DNA from 4 places in the Geodermatophilus sp. SYSU D00708 genome. Region 4 is predicted to be linked to each of the others. Evidence: riboswitches for the same ligand, from Rfam matches in the RefSeq annotation. Region 4 holds a riboswitch; each other region holds the start of a gene.
The links. Region 4 has a riboswitch for cyclic di-AMP ahead of ACI79D_RS05085 (transglycosylase family protein). Riboswitches for the same ligand answer to the same signal wherever they lie in the genome.
Positions count from the first base shown of each region.

Region 1: it holds a riboswitch for cyclic di-AMP, as region 4 does, so the genes downstream of both, ACI79D_RS19875 (peptidoglycan DD-metalloendopeptidase family protein) here and ACI79D_RS05085 (transglycosylase family protein) in region 4, are expected to answer to the same signal.
Region 2: it holds a riboswitch for cyclic di-AMP, as region 4 does, so the genes downstream of both, ACI79D_RS01445 (C40 family peptidase) here and ACI79D_RS05085 (transglycosylase family protein) in region 4, are expected to answer to the same signal.
Region 3: it holds a riboswitch for cyclic di-AMP, as region 4 does, so the genes downstream of both, ACI79D_RS05840 (aggregation-promoting factor C-terminal-like domain-containing protein) here and ACI79D_RS05085 (transglycosylase family protein) in region 4, are expected to answer to the same signal.

Region 1 is NZ_JBJGYS010000027.1:63,213-66,861, reverse strand. Features, by position in the region: gene ACI79D_RS19895 (hypothetical protein) at 1-50, shown strand, start outside; partial or broken gene ACI79D_RS19890 (ANTAR domain-containing protein) at 1-243, shown strand, start outside; tRNA gene ACI79D_RS19885 (tRNA-Ile) at 541-614, opposite strand; gene ACI79D_RS19880 (MFS transporter) at 605-1,804, opposite strand; cyclic di-AMP (ydaO/yuaA leader) riboswitch at 2,206-2,300, shown strand; gene ACI79D_RS19875 (peptidoglycan DD-metalloendopeptidase family protein) at 2,332-3,534, shown strand; gene ACI79D_RS19870 (maleylpyruvate isomerase N-terminal domain-containing protein) at 3,554-3,649, opposite strand, start outside.
Region 2 is NZ_JBJGYS010000001.1:271,499-275,147, forward strand. Features, by position in the region: gene ACI79D_RS01435 (hypothetical protein) at 1-116, shown strand, start outside; gene ACI79D_RS01440 (YrdB family protein) at 94-474, opposite strand; gene ACI79D_RS01445 (C40 family peptidase) at 615-1,658, opposite strand; cyclic di-AMP (ydaO/yuaA leader) riboswitch at 1,674-1,817, opposite strand; gene ACI79D_RS01450 (hypothetical protein) at 2,018-2,197, shown strand; gene ACI79D_RS01455 (phytoene desaturase family protein) at 2,228-3,649, shown strand, end outside.
Region 3 is NZ_JBJGYS010000004.1:182,295-185,943, forward strand. Features, by position in the region: gene ACI79D_RS05835 (LLM class flavin-dependent oxidoreductase) at 1-829, opposite strand, end outside; cyclic di-AMP (ydaO/yuaA leader) riboswitch at 1,024-1,187, shown strand; gene ACI79D_RS05840 (aggregation-promoting factor C-terminal-like domain-containing protein) at 1,421-2,314, shown strand; gene ACI79D_RS05845 (hypothetical protein) at 2,526-2,735, shown strand; gene ACI79D_RS05850 (class I SAM-dependent methyltransferase) at 2,732-3,367, shown strand; gene ACI79D_RS05855 (flavin-containing monooxygenase) at 3,395-3,649, shown strand, end outside.
Region 4 is NZ_JBJGYS010000004.1:11,035-14,683, forward strand. Features, by position in the region: gene ACI79D_RS05080 (hypothetical protein) at 1-894, shown strand, start outside; gene ACI79D_RS05085 (transglycosylase family protein) at 915-1,529, opposite strand; cyclic di-AMP (ydaO/yuaA leader) riboswitch at 1,532-1,674, opposite strand; gene treY (malto-oligosyltrehalose synthase) at 1,993-3,649, opposite strand, start outside.

The sequences.
Region 1 (3,649 bases), on a different contig from region 4:
CGGAGACCGACCGCGGCAGGTCTCGTGCTGCCGAACGCAGGGATCCCTGAGCCGGTGAGCCGCTCGGACACCCTGCCCGGCTCGCCGGGAGGGCGCTCCAGGCGCAGGGGGAGAGGGGCCCCGCCGTCCCGGGCCGGTCGCTCTGTCGATGGGCCTCCTGGGGGTCTACCGGCCCAGCAGAGCAACCGGCGCATCGGCATGGCCATCGGCATCCTGATGGCTCGGCACGGGCTGACCGAGCAGCAGGCGTTCGACGCCTGCGCCCCGCCAGCAGCCACCGGAACACCCGGCTGCGCGAGGTCCCGCAGGAGGTCGTCTACACCGGCGTCCTGGAGATCGACACGGGGCCTCCCGGACCGCAGCCTCTCGCTCAGGGCCGCCGCCTGGGACGGTCCTCGACGTCTGCTCCGGCCGCTTCCGCGAGATCCTCGACGCCCTCGCCCGACGCGTGGACGCCGCCCACGACCACGCCTCGGAGTGCCCTGTGGGTGGGCGACCTGTGCACCGCGGTGCCGATGCCTCGACCAGCGCACACACCGGTGGGGCGGGTGGGGCTCGAACCCACGACCCAGGGATTATGAGTCCCATGCTCTGACCGGCTGAGCTACCGCCCCGGAGCCTCCAGCCTGCCAGACGCCGTCCCGGGCGTGCCGCCGTGGCCGCCCTCCCCGCGGTAGCTGAGGACGGCGGCGCCGGCCGCCCCGAGGACGAGCGCGGCGAGCACCCAGAACGCGGCCGGGTAGCCGCCCAGGACCTCGGCCAGCGCCGTCCCCGCCCACGGCGCCACCGCGGTGGCGAGGGTGACCGGCGCGGCCAGGTACCCGCCGACCGTGCCGTAGCGGGCCGCGCCCCAGCGCTCGGCGACGACGGTGGCCTGCAGGAGCGTTCCCGCGCCGCGCGCGGCCCCGGCGAGCACGGAGGCCGTGACCAGCAGGGCCGCGGGTCCGGGCAGCCCGGCGAGCAGGGCGATCGTCCCGGCCGAGGCCAGCACGATGACCACGGCGCGGCCGGCCGGGGAGGTCCGGCGGGCCAGCGGCGCGTACCCGAGCCGCCCGAGGAGCTGTCCGGCTCCCAGCAGGCCGAGGGTGGTGGCCGCCAGGGTGCTGGAGAACCCGCGGCCGGTCAGGAGCGGGATGAGGGTGAGGCTGGCCGCGTAGAGGCCGAACGCGGTGAGCGTCAGCGCCGCGGCCAGTAGCAGGAACCCCGCCGTCCGGACCTCGGGCGGGACCCCGCGGTGACCCTCCAGGGTCCCCGACCGCGGTCGGGCCCACGCCGCGGGCAGGACGACGGCGTGCAGCGGGACGGTGACGACGGCCAGCACCGCGGCCAGGACCAGGTAGGTCTGCCGCCAGGAGAGGCCGGCGAGCAGCGCGTCGGTCAGCGGCGCGAACACCGTGCTGGACAGCCCGGCCGCCAGGGTCAGGGCGGTCAGCGCCCGCACCCGGTCCTCCCCGTACCAGCGGGCCAGCGCGGTGAACGCGGCTTGGTAGAACACCGCGGCCATCGCCACGCCGGCGACCAGCCACGCCGCCAGGAACCAGCCGTAGCTCGGCGCCAGGGCGATGCCGACCGTCGCGGGCACCGCGAGCAGCGAGCCGGCCGTCATCACCCGGCGGGGGCCGTGCCGGTCGAGCCAGTGGCCCACCGGGATCCCGGCCAGCGCGGAGACCACCAGCCCCACCGAGAACGCCGCCGACGCCGTCGGGGCCGACCAGCCGGTGTCGGCGGTGATGTCCCGCAGGGCGACGGGGAAGGCGTAGTAGAGGACGCCCCAGCTGGTGATCTCGGTGATGCACAGGGCCACCAGGCCGCGCTGCCGGGCCCGGCGTGTCGGCGGCGTGTCGGGAGAACGTGTGCGGGATCTCATGCCGACGGTCTGCCGCGTCCCCGCGCGCGGGCGCGGCGCGCGATCGCGGTCGGGGGCACGCACAACGTCTACCGGAGTCGGTGCAGGTGGGCGACGGGGTGCCCGCCCCGGCCGGCCGGTAGCGTCCGGGCTCACCGGAGCGGGGTCGTCCGGGTGCGCGTGGTAGCCGAGGGTCACCCCTTCGGGCAAGGAGGCGCGCCGGGGGCGTTACCCGATCGTGACCACCCGTCACATCCGTAGTAGCTTTCCCGACGGCCTCGCCGGGCTCAGCTCCTCGGGAACCGAGGGCCTCGGCCAGGCCCCGCCGAACCGCCGCAGGCCCCTCGGGGTCGAGGCGGACCGGGGACCCACCGTTCCACTGGGGTGAGTCCTGCCTGCGCTGCGCGCGGGCGGGTAGGGCGCCGTCCGGCCCGAACCCGTCAGCTAACCCGGTAGGCGGCCGCGAGGATGGGAGAACCGCCGCCTTGGCGACCCTGCACCACCGCACCAGCCTGCTCGACCGCGCCACCGCCCCCCGCCGAGGCCGCCGGGCCCTGCTCGTCGCCGCCGCCGCAGCGGGCCTGCTGGCCGGCACCCCGGCCGCGCTCGCCGCTCCCGTCACCCCCGCCTCCTCCGAGCAGGAGGAGCTGACCGCACAGGTGGCCCGCATCGGGGAGCAGGTGAAGGCCGCCGAGGAGCAGCTGCAGCGGATGACCGTGGAGGCCGAGGCCGCCGCGGACGCCGCGCTGGTCGCGCGCGCCCAGCTCACCCAGGCGCAGGCCGAGGCCGAGCGGACCGCCGCCGAGCTCGCCGACGCGCAGGCCGACGTCGTCGGCGCCGAGCAGGCCATCGCCGACCTGGGGCGCCGGGCCTACATGGGCGGCGACACCCGGTACGGCGACATGGAGCTGCTGCTCGACGCGCAGGACCCGACCGAGCTGCTGCAGCAGGCCGCCACGATGGAGGTCATCGGCGACCACCGCGCCGCGCAGCTCCAGGAGTTCCTGACCGTCCAGCAGCGCGTCGCCGAGGCCGACCGCGCCGCGGACGAGGCCGTCACCCGGCTCGACGGGGCCGCCCGGGCCGCCGACGAGGCGCAGGCCGCCGCCGACGCCCACCTGGCCGCTGCCCAGGCGGAGTTCGACGCCCGCGCCGCGGAGAAGGCCTCCCTGGAGGAGCAGCTGCGGCAGGCGGGGGAGCGGTTGCTCGCCGCCCAGGGTGCCGCGGACCCGGGCGCGGCCTGGAACCAGCGCCAGACGCAGGCGCAGGCGGTGTCCGCCGCGCAGAGCGCCACCGCCATGCCCACCGCCGGCCGGGTCACCTCCTGCTACGGCGCACGCTGGGGCACCCAGCACCAGGGCATCGACATCGCCGCGCCCATCGGCACCCCGATCCACGTGCCCGAGGACGGCGTCGTGCTCCAGGCCGGCCCGGCCAGCGGGTTCGGGCAGGCGGTGTACGTGCAGCACGCGGACGGCCAGATCACCCTCTACGGCCACGTGAACCGCTTCTTCGTCAGCGCCGGCCAGGTGGTGACCGCCGGCCAGCAGATCGCCGAGGTCGGCAACAAGGGCCAGTCCACCGGCCCGCACCTGCACTTCGAGGTGCACCAGGGTGGGCTCTACGCCAGCCGGGTCAACCCGGTGCCGTGGCTGCACGAGCACGGCATCGCCACCGGCGGCTGCTGACCGCCGGGCCCCGGTCCGGCTAACGGCGTCCCCGCAACCGGCCGAGGAGCCCGCCCACGCCGCCGAGGGTCTGGGCGGCCAGCTGCAGGATCGGCCCGCCGGGGATGCCCGGAGC
Region 2 (3,649 bases), on a different contig from region 4:
CGCGGAGCGTGGACCCCGGCGTGGTCACCCGCTGGGAGGTGCACCTGCCCGGCGGGATCCGGGCGCGGTTCGTCTGGGGGCTGCTGCAGGAGGTCAGCCGGCCGGCGGCGCGCTGACCGCGGCCTGGGGTGCCGGCTGCGCGGTCAGCGGCCCGGACAGCACGCTGCCCAGCACCGCGGCGACGACGAGGACGGCGGCCGCGCGCGGCGACCCGACCGCGAGCAGGGCCGCGCCGGCGGCCCCGAAGACCACCACCTTCGTCAGGACGGCGAGCGCCGCGACCTGCACCACGGCCTGCGGCGCGGCGAACAGTCCCCACAGCACCGCCGCGGTCAGGGGGACGCCGAGGGCCAGGAGCCATCGCGTCGCGGTCGTCGCGCCGACGCTCCACCCCCACAGGCCCAGGGCGGCCAGCGCGCCGAGCTCGGTGGCGAACGCGACGCCCGCCCAGGTCCACTGCCACGCCTGCGCCATGTCGGCCCTCCCTGTCGTGAACGGCGATCTCTTTCGAGAGCAGTGTTCGCACTGACCACTCGGACCGTCAAGTCCCCGGACACGACGGAGCCCCCGGACGCACGTGGCGTCCGGGGGCTCCGGCGGGCTGGCGCGTCGGTTCAGCCGGCGATGCGGTTGAACTGCGGGGTGGCGCCCATGACGTCGACGCTGGCGACCTTGACGACGTCGCCGGAGGTCGGCGCGTGCACCATCTGGCCGTTGCCGATGTAGATGCCGATGTGGCTCACCGGGCTGTAGAAGGCGACCAGGTCACCGGGGCGCGCCTCGGCGCGGGAGACCTGCTGGCCCATCTGCGACTGCATGCGGCTGGAGTGCGGCAGGCTGATCCCGGCCGCACGGAAGGCGTACTGCACCAGGCCGGAGCAGTCGTAGGAGCCCGGGCCGGACGCCGCCCAGACGTAGGGCTTGCCGCGCTGCGCCATGGCCGTGTCGATGACCGCCTGGATCGAGCCGCTGGCCGCGACGACGGGCGCCGAGCCGCCGGTCGACGCCGGACGCTCGCCGCGGCTGGCCCGCTCCTCGCCGCCGTGCGCGGTGGCCGCGGCGGCCAGGGCGGCGCGGCGCTCGTCGGCGGTCAGCCGCGCGTAGTCGGCCTGGTACTCGGCGATCTGGGCCTGCAGGTCGGCCTGCTGCTCGGCGACCGCGTCATAGGACTGCTGCGCCTCGGCGGCGACCCGGTCGGCCTCGGCCTGGGCCGCGGTGGCGGCCTCGCCGGCCGCGACCGCCTGGCCGAGCACCTCGCCCTGGTGGCCGGCGACGGCCTGCAGCAGGGTCACCCGGTTGACGAACTCATCGGCCGAGCCGCTGGTCATCAGCGCCTGCAGCGACCCCATGCTCTCGCCGGTGAAGGCGCTGCGCGCGATGCCGGTCACCTGCTGCTGCGCGGCGGCGACCACCGCCTGCGCGTCGGTGACCTTCGCCGCCGCGGCCTGCGCGGCGGCCTGCTGGGCGGCGAGCGCCTCCCGGGCCTCGTTGAACTGCTCGGTGACGACCTCGAGGTCGTGCCCGCGGGCGGCGACCAGGGCCGCGGCCTCCTGGGCGGTGGCCGGTTCCTCGGCACCGGCCGAGGTCGGGACGAAGGCCACGCCGACGGCAGCGGCGAGGACGAGGGCAGCGCGCCGGGCGGCGCGAGCGGACGCCATGGTGTGGCGGCTCTCCGTTCTTCCACGAGCCGCCTACCGAGTTAGCTGACGGGTTCGGGCGGGAAGGCGCCCGGCGCGCCCGGCCGAGGCCGTGCGTGCTTCACCCCAGTGCTGCGGTGGGTCCCCGGCCCGGCTCCCCCGGGGAGGAGGGAACCGGCTCGGCGGCGACCGCGGGGTGTCACCCATTGCGGTGACGGAGCGCCCCGGCGGACGCACACACCGTAAGCGCCGTGACCCTGCCGTGACAATTACCGGCTTGTGATTTCGTGGACTCTCGACTCAACCGCGCAGGACCCCGGGGCGGGTGTGGCGGAAGGGACACGTGGGGTCGCCGCCGGGATGGCGGGTATGTGCCCTCCATGGATCTCAAGCGACCTCTGGTCGTGCTCGCCATCGCCGGGGCGCTCGCCGGGTGCAGCAGCAGCAACAACTCCAACACCGACGTCGACCGCGGCACCACCGACTGCGGCGCCGCCGAGGCCGGCAGCAACCGGGCGGACTGCTCGGAGAGCGAGAACGCTCCCACGCAGGGCGGCTGAGCACCCGCCGGACCCGCTACGGTCCGCCGGGTGAGCGCACGCAGCAGGTACGACGCCGTCGTCGTCGGGGCCGGCCACAACGGCCTGGTGGCCGCCGCCTACCTGGCCCGTGCCGGCTGGTCGGTGCTGGTCCTCGAGCGGCTGGAGCAGGTCGGCGGCGCCGCGGTCAGCCGGCAGGTCTTCCCGGGCGTCGACGTCCGGCTGTCGGCGTACTCGTACCTGGTCAGCCTGCTGCCCGACCGGATCGTCGCCGACCTGGGGCTGGAGGTGACCCTGGCCGACCGCGCGGTGGCCTCCTACACCGCCGTCCCCGGGCACACCGGTCTGCTGGTCGAGCGGGACGAGGGGCCCGCCACCGCCGCCTCCTTCCGGGACCTCACCGGGTCCGACGCCGAGCTGGCCGGCTGGCGGCGCTTCTACGGCCGGCTGGCCGACCTCGCCGAGGACCTCGCCCCCACGCTGACCGAGCCCTTGCTCTCCCCCGACCAGCTGGCCGGACGGCTGCGCGACCCGCAGCTGTGGCACGACCTCGCCGAGCGGCCGCTCGCCGACGTGGTCGCCGACGAGCTCTCCCACGACGTCGTCCGCGGGGTGGCGCTGACCGACGGGCTGATCGGCACCTTCGCCGACGTGCACGCCGCCGACGGCCTGGCCGGCCGCTGCTTCCTGTACCACCTGGTCGGCAACGGCACCGGCCGGTGGCGGGTGCCCGTCGGCGGGATGGGCGCGGTCACCGGGGCGATGGCCGCCGCCGCCCGCGGGGCCGGAGCGGAGCTGCTGACCCGGGCGACGGTCACCGCGCTCGACCCGGGTCCGGACGGCGTGACCGTGCACTGGACCGACGACGAGGGCACCGAGCGGGCGGTCGACGCCGCGCGGGTGGTCTCCGGCGCGGCACCCGCCGTCCTCGACCGGCTGCTCGGCGTCGCCCCGCGGACCACGCCGGACGGCGCGCAGCTCAAGGTGAACATGGTGCTGGCGCGGCTGCCCCGGCTGCGGTCGGGGGTGGACCCGGCCGTCGCGTTCGCCGGCACGTTCCACGTCGACGAGGCCGCCGGCCAGCTCGACGCAGCCCACGCGCAGGCCGCCGCCGGCCGGCTGCCCGACGTCATCCCGTTCGAGGTCTACTGCCACTCGCTGTCCGACCCGTCGATCCTCGGGCCGGAGGAGCGGGCGGCCGGCCACCAGACGCTCACGCTGTTCGGCCTGCACACCCCGGCGGCGCTGTTCCGGGAGGACCCGGTCGGCACCCGCCGGGAGGCCGTGCGGCGGGTGGTCGCCCAGCTCGACGCGCACCTGGAGGAGCCGCTGCTGGACTGCCTCGCCCGGGACGCCGCCGGCGAGCCGTGCCTGCAGGCCGCCTCGCCGCTGGACGTCGAGGAGTCGCTGGCGATGCCCGGCGGACACATCTTCCACGGCGACCTGTCCTGGCCGGTCGCCGCGACGCCGGCC
Region 3 (3,649 bases), 170 kb from region 4:
GCGGCGTCTCCCGGGAGAAGTCCTCCAGCGAGGGGCCGTGGCCGTAGACGGGCGCGTTGTCGAAGTACGGCCGGAACTCGTTCACGGCGTCCTGGCTGTTCTTCCGCATGAACACCTGCCCGCCCAGGCCCACGATCGCCTGGTCGGCGGCGCCGTGGCCGTGGTGCTCGAAGCGGCGGCGGTAGAACTCGACCATCCGCTGGGTGTGCTCCTTCGGCCAGAAGATGTGGTTGTGGAAGAAGCCGTCGCCGTAGTAAGCGGCCTGCTCGGCGATCTGCGGGGAGCGGATCGAGCCGTGCCAGACGAACGGCGGGACGCCGTCCAGCGGCCGCGGGGTGGAGGTGAAGCCCTGCAGCGGGGTGCGGAACTGACCGGACCAGTCGACGACGTCCTCGTCCCACAGCCGGCGCAGCAGCGCGTAGTTCTCCACCGCCAGCGGGATGCCGTTGCGGATGTCCTGCCCGAACCACGGGTAGACCGGGCCGGTGTTGCCGCGGCCCATCATGAGGTCGACGCGGCCGTCGGCGAGGTGCTGCAGCATCGCGTAGTCCTCGGCGATCTTCACCGGGTCGTTGGTGGTGATCAGCGTGGTCGCCGTCGACAGCTGCAGGGTGCTCGTCCGCGCGGCGACGTGCGCCAGCGTCGTGGTGGGGGAGGACGAGAAGAACGGCGGGTTGTGGTGCTCGCCGAGGGCGAACACGTCGAGCCCGACCTCCTCGGCCTTCTGCGCGATCCGGAGGACCGCCTTGATCCGCTCACCCTCGGTGGGCGTGCGCCCGGTCGTGGGGTCGGTCGTGATGTCGCTGACCGAGAAGATCCCGAACTGCATCTCGTGCTCCAGGTGATTGAGAGCGCAACTACTGCTGGGTGCAACAGTGCCACGGCCTGGCTATTCCGCCGCGGGCAACACCCGCGCGCGAGGTACCTCACGCAACGGATGTGACCGCTGGGATTGTCACGGGACGGTAACGGCCCCTACGGTGGCTGACGTCCGGTCGGTCGAGTCTCCCATCCCGGGAGCCTGGCTGGACGCCGCCGAGTCGTGTCCGCACCGCTGCGGGCGCGAGCCGGGGACCCACCGCAGTACTGGGGTGAGTCCTGCCCGCCGAGCCTCGCTCGGAGGACAGGTAGGGCACCTTCCCGCCCGAACCCGTCAGCTAACTCGGTAGGCGGCCACGGAAGGAACGGAGAGCACTCGCTTGCCTCACCCACGGGCCCTCGAGGCCCGCAGGGTCACCCGGCCGCGCGCCCCTCGCGCTTCCTCCTCGGCCCGCTGACCCCGCCAGCCCGCGACCGCCGGCGCCCGCGCGTCCCTCGCTGACCGCGCCCGGCACCCCCACCGACCACAGCACCGGGCTGTCCTCGCTCAGGCGAGGACCGGTCCCGCGCGCGCCCTCACGCCCCCGGAGCACCACACCCGATGTCCCGCCGCACGTCGCACGACCTCCGCCCGGCCGACGCCGACACCGTCCGCACCGAGCCGGCCACCCTGGAGCTCGCCGCCGCCGAGCCCGCCACCGCCGAACTCCCCGCCGAGCTCGCCACCGAGCCCACCGCCCGCCGCCGGCTGCGGCTGCCGACCCGGGGTCGCCGTCCGGCGATCCTGCTGGCCACCGCCGCTGCCGGTGCCGTCGCGGTCAGCGTGCTGACCACCGGTCAGCCGGCCGCCGAGGCCGACGCCGCGACGGTGAGCGCGTCCACGAGCGTCGCCGAGCAGCTGGGCCTCACCGGCTCCTCCGCCGCGGCGCCGTCGGACGACCTCGCCCCGCTCGAGGAGCTCACCGCGTCGCGCAGCGAGCGCGAGGCCGCCCAGGCGAGCGCCGCCCAGGCGCAGGCCGCGGCGGACCAGGCCGAGCTCGACCGCCAGGCCGCCGAGAAGGCCGCCGCCGAGAAGGCCGCCGCCGAGAAGGCTGCGGCCGAGCAGGCCGCCCGCGAGGCCGCCGAGCGCCAGGCGGCTGAGCAGGCCGCGCAGGCCGCACAGGCCGCCGCCCCCGCCCCCGCCCGCGCCGCGGCCGCCCCGGCCGGCGGCGGGTCGTTCAAGGACTACGCGATGAGCAAGGTCGGCAGCGCCGACCAGTTCTCCTGCCTCGAGAAGCTGTGGGGCAAGGAGAGCGGCTGGAACCCCAACGCGCAGAACCCCTCCAGCACCGCCTACGGCATCCCGCAGTTCCTCGACTCGACCTGGGCCGGCACCGGGATCGCCAAGACCTCCGACGGCTACCGCCAGATCGACGCCGGGCTGATCTACATCGACAAGCGCTACGGCTCGCCGTGCGGCGCCTGGGCGCACTCGCAGTCCACCGGCTGGTACTGAGCCGGCACCCCGTCCCGGGTCCGGGACGGGCAACAGCAGGAGCGTCGTCCGCGACGCGCACCGAGAGCCGCACGCCTCCCAGGGGGAGGGGTGCGGCTCTCGGCGTCCGGGGGCTGGGGCACCCTGGTGTCCGGCTCCCGTCGGCGACGGGACGGTCGCGAGCGAGACACCGTCGGTGGGTCCACCGACGCCGACACCAGGGAGACGCAGCGTGGGCCGGCGTTCCGTCGAGCAGGCTCCCGGGCCCGGGGACGCCGCCCGGCCACCCGGGCGGGCGCCTCGTGAGCTGCCGGCCGCGTGGGACCGGCCGATCTCGACCGGCAACCTGCTGGCCGACTGCGAGCGGTGGTGCCGCGACCACCTGCCCCGCCGGGAGCCGCGATCGCCGGACGCGACGCGGGTGGTGGACTCCCAGGCGTGAGACTCGTCCCGTCCCGGTTCGTCCGCGCCCACACCCAGGTCCGGCGACCGACCTGCGTCCCGGAGGTCCGGCTGCACGTGGCCGACGACGTCGTCGCCCTGTGGGAGGCGATGGAGGCCGACGGCGGCGCCGGTGAGGCCCCGCCGTTCTGGGCCGCGGCCTGGCCGGGCGGGCAGGCCCTGGCACGGTTCGTGCTCGACCGGCCGGCAGTGGTGGCCGGGCGTGCGGTGCTCGACCTGGGCTCGGGCAGCGGGCTGGTCGCCATCGCCGCCCGGCTGGCCGGCGCCCGCTCGGTGCTGGCCAGCGACGTCGACCCGTTCAGCCGGACGGCGATCGGCGTCAACGCCGGGCTCAACGGCGTCCCGGGGGTCAGCGTGACCGGCGACGTGCTCGGCCGCGACCTCCGCGGCATCGACGTCGTCCTGGCCGGGGACGTCTGCTACGACCGCGGTATGACCGAGCGGGTGCTGCCCTTCCTCGACCGCGCCCGCGCCCGCGGGGTCGAGGTCCACGTGGGCGACCCGGGCCGGCCGTACCTGCCGCACGACCGGCTGGTCGCCGAGGCGGTGTACGAGATCCCCGAGACGGAGGGCCCCGGTCTGCGGCGGACGACGGTCTGGCGCCTGCCGTGACCCCGCGTCGCGGATAGGGTCGCCCGCGTGACCGCCGAGACCGCCGCCGAGCACGTCGACGTCCTGATCGTGGGGGCGGGCCTCTCCGGCATCGGCGCCGCGTGCCACCTGCAGCGCGAGTGCGCCGACCGCAGCTACGCCGTCCTCGAGGCGCGGGAGGGCGTCGGCGGGACGTGGGACCTGTTCCGCTACCCCGGCGTCCGGTCGGACTCCGACATGTTCACCCTCGGCTACTCGTTCAAGCCCTGGACCTCGGCGCGGGCGATCGCCGACGGCCCGTCG
Region 4 (3,649 bases):
TGCGACCGTGCCGCGTGCGCTCCCGGGGACCTGCCTCCACCGTGGGGCTGGGCCAGCGCGGTCACCGCTGACGGGCCCTGGGCGCGGGGGCTGGTCGGCCTCGGCTCCGGCGTCCTGTTCCTGTTCGCCGTCGCGGTCGCCGTCCTGGGGTCCCGCGCGTTCGGGTCCGCGCCGGAGGGCGCGCAGTGGCGGCGCAGGGTCAACGTCGTCTGGGACGTGATCGCGTTCTGGCCCCGGGCAGCGCACCCGTTCGTGCCCGCGGCGTACTCCCAGGTGGCGGTCCCGGCGCTGGTCGACCGCATCGAGTGGCTGCTCTCCGAGGAGGGGGACGCCGAGCAGGTGGTCGTGGCCGCGCACAGCCAGGGGAGCCTGATCGGCCTGGCCGCGCTGCGCTCGATCGCTCCGGAGCTCTACCCGAGGGTCGGCTTGGTGACCTTCGGCTCCCAGTTGCGCATGCAGTTCTGCCGCGCGTTCCCCGCGCACGTCGGCCCGGACGTGCTCCGCTGGCTGAGCGACACCTGGGGGGAGCGGTGGGTGAGCCTGTTCCGCGAGACCGACCCGGTCGCCGGGCCGGTCCGGAGCTGGGAGCGGACGCCGGAGCCCGGACCGCTGCGGTCACGTCGGCTCTGGGACGAGGGGCCGGAGGACGACTGGCGCGATCCCCGCACCCTGCGCCGGGTCTGCGGCGGCGAGTGGCGCCTGCTCGACCCGGTGGCCTCGGACCCGACCAACCAGTCCGCGCCGGAGCCGCCGCTGTACGCACACAGCCGCTACTGGGCCGACCCGGACTGGCCGCTGGCGGTCGGCGTCGCCCGGGGCGTGGCCGCGGCTCGACCTCCGCTGCCGGTGCGCGGCGCCGGCCAGGTCACGGGGGGCCGGCCCGGCCCCCCGTGACCTGCGCGCGGACGGCGGGCTCAGACGACCAGCGACTGGCCCACGCGGATCAGGTCGGGGTCGGCCACCCGATCGCGGTTCTGCGCGTACAGCTCGCGCCAGCCCATGCCGTGCTGGGCGGCGATGGTGCCGAGCGTGTCCCCGGCCCGGACGACGTAGCTCCCGGACGCCGCCCGGTCGGCACGCGACGCCCGCTCCGGTGCCGCCGCCTGCGCCGGCGCGGCCGCCTGCGCCGGCGCGGCCGCCTGCGCCGGCGCGGCCGCCTGCGCCGACGAGCCGCCGGTCAGGTACCGGCCGCAGTTCGGCCAGGCGCCGATGCCCTGCCCGTCGAGGGTGCGCTCGGCGACCACGATCTGCTGCGCCTTGCTGGCCAGGTGGGCGTTGGACGCGAACTCCCGGCCCCCGTAGGCGGCCCAGGTGCTCGCGCTGAACTGCAGCCCGCCGTAGTAGCCGTTGCCGGTGTTGATGTGCCAGTTCCCGCTGGACTCGCACTGCGCGACGCCGTCCCAGTTGTGCTCCGCGGCCGAGGCGGATCCGGGGAGGGCGAGGGCGGAGACGGCGGCCGCGCCGGCGAGGACGACGGCGCCGCGGCGCAGGGCGCGAGAGGGCGTGCGGGATCGGTCGTGCTGAGGCATGGAGGTCCTCCGATCGACCGCCGGCGGGGTTAGCTGTCGGGTTCGGGCGATCGGTGCCCGGCCGCGGAACGCGGCTTCACCCCCAGGCGCGTGCAGCGCCGTAGGTGGGTCCCCCACCCCCGTCCACGGTTGGTGCAGAGTCGGACGCCGTCGGACGGGGTTGGGCGGGACGGCGCCGTGCCCGGCCGGACAGCCGGAGCACCCGCGGGACGCTAGGAGCGGACGTCCCGGTCCGCGCGCGGGCACCGGCGTGCCGCCCCGGCGTGGCGCGACAGGCCGGGCCGGGGGCGGCGCACCGCCCCCGGCCGACGACTCTCCGTCGTGAGTCCGGTGACGTCGTTGAAGGCCCCTCTGCAGGGTCCCGCCACGAGCCTGGTGACGCGCCGGAGCGGCCACCCTCCATGGCCCCTCTGCAGGGTCCCGCCCCGAGCTTGCGAGTGGCGGGGGGCAGAGGGGTCCTTCGTCAGTCTCGGACGAGGAGCGCGACCGGCAGCCGCTCCAGCGCCGCGCCGACGGGCAGCCCGGCCGCGTCCGAGACGTGCCGGCCGCCGGTGAGCAGGTCCCGCCAGGCGCCGTTCGGCAGCTGCAGCGCGGTGTCGCCCCAGCCGCCGGCCGCGGCCAGGCCGGCGGGGAGCCGGGTCGCGACGGTCACCACGCCGTCCTGCTCCCCGGACCCCCGGTCGAAGGCGACGACGTGCCCGGCGGCGGACCCGGTGGCCTCGACCGGCTCGTACCCGGCGAACCACTCCGGGTGCTCGCGGCGGGCGCGCAGCGTCCGGGAGACCACGAGCAGCTTCGCCGCGCCCTCGTCGTCCACCGGCGGCACCCAGCCCTCGTCGAGCCGGGCCAGCAGCCGGCGGCGCAGGTCGTAGTCGACCGGACGGCGGTTGTCCGGGTCGACCAGGGAGAGGTCCCACAGCTCGGTGCCCTGGTAGACGTCCGGGACGCCGGGCATGGTCAGCTGCAGGAGCTTCTGCGACAGCGAGTTCGACCGGCCGAGCGGCGCGATGCGGGCGACCACCTCCTCGATCTCGGCCTGCGTCGCCCGGTCGTCGTACGCGGCGTCGACCAGCGCGTGCAGCTGCGCCTCGAACTCCTCGTCCGGATCGGTCCAGGTCGTCGACGTCCCGGCCTCGCGCGCCGCCTTCTCCGCGTAGGCGTGCGCCCGCTCCCTGGACAGCGGCCACGCGCCGACCAGGTTCTGCCACACCAGGTGCGCCATCGGCCGGTCGGCGAGCGGGTGCAGGTCGAGCAGCCGGCGCACCAGCCGCGCCCACTCGGTGGGCAGCTCGGCGAGCACCGCCAGCCGCGCCCGCACGTCCTCGCTGCGCTTGGTGTCGTGCGTCGACAGGGTCGTCATCGACGCCGGCTTGCGCTCCAGCCGCCGCCGCTGCGCCTCGTGGAACTCCGCGACCGTGCTGCCGAAGCGGGCCGGGTCGCCGCCCACCTCGTTGAGCGCGACGAATCGGGCCCAGCGGTAGTAGGCGCTGTCCTCCACGCCCTTGGCCATGACCGGGCCGCTGGTCTGCTCGAAGCGGGTGGCCGCCTCGGTGCCGGCCTGCGCCAGCACCGGGTACAGCGCGTCGACCGCACCGGCCAGGTCGGGACGGCGCTCCCGGACCGCGGTCACCGTCGCGGCCAGGTGCTCCCGGCCGTCGGGCAGGTAGGTGCGGTAGACCGGGAAGCTCGCCAGCAGCTCGGCGAGGGCCTCGGTCTGCTGCTCCCGCGAGATGCCGGGCAGCTCGCCGATCACCCGCACCAGGCGGGCCACCTCCGAGCCGAGCATCCCGTCGGTGACCTCGCGCTTGCAGCCGTGCACCAGCTCGCCGTAGTCGACCGCCCGGCCGGACAGCTCGGTGTCCAGCGCGGTGAGCGCCGCCTCGCCGGCCGGGTCCACCAGCACGTCGTCGACCTCGGCGAGCGCGTCGTAGCCCGTCGTCCCCGCGGTCGCCCAGCTCTCCGGCAGGTCCTCGCCGGGCTCGAGGATCTTCTCGACCACCGTCCACCGGTTGCCGGACGCCTCGGCCAGCCGGTCCAGGTACCCCTTGGGGTCGGCCAGCCCGTCCGGGTGGTCGATCCGCAGGCCGTCGACCGCACCGGCCGCCACCAGCTCCAGGACC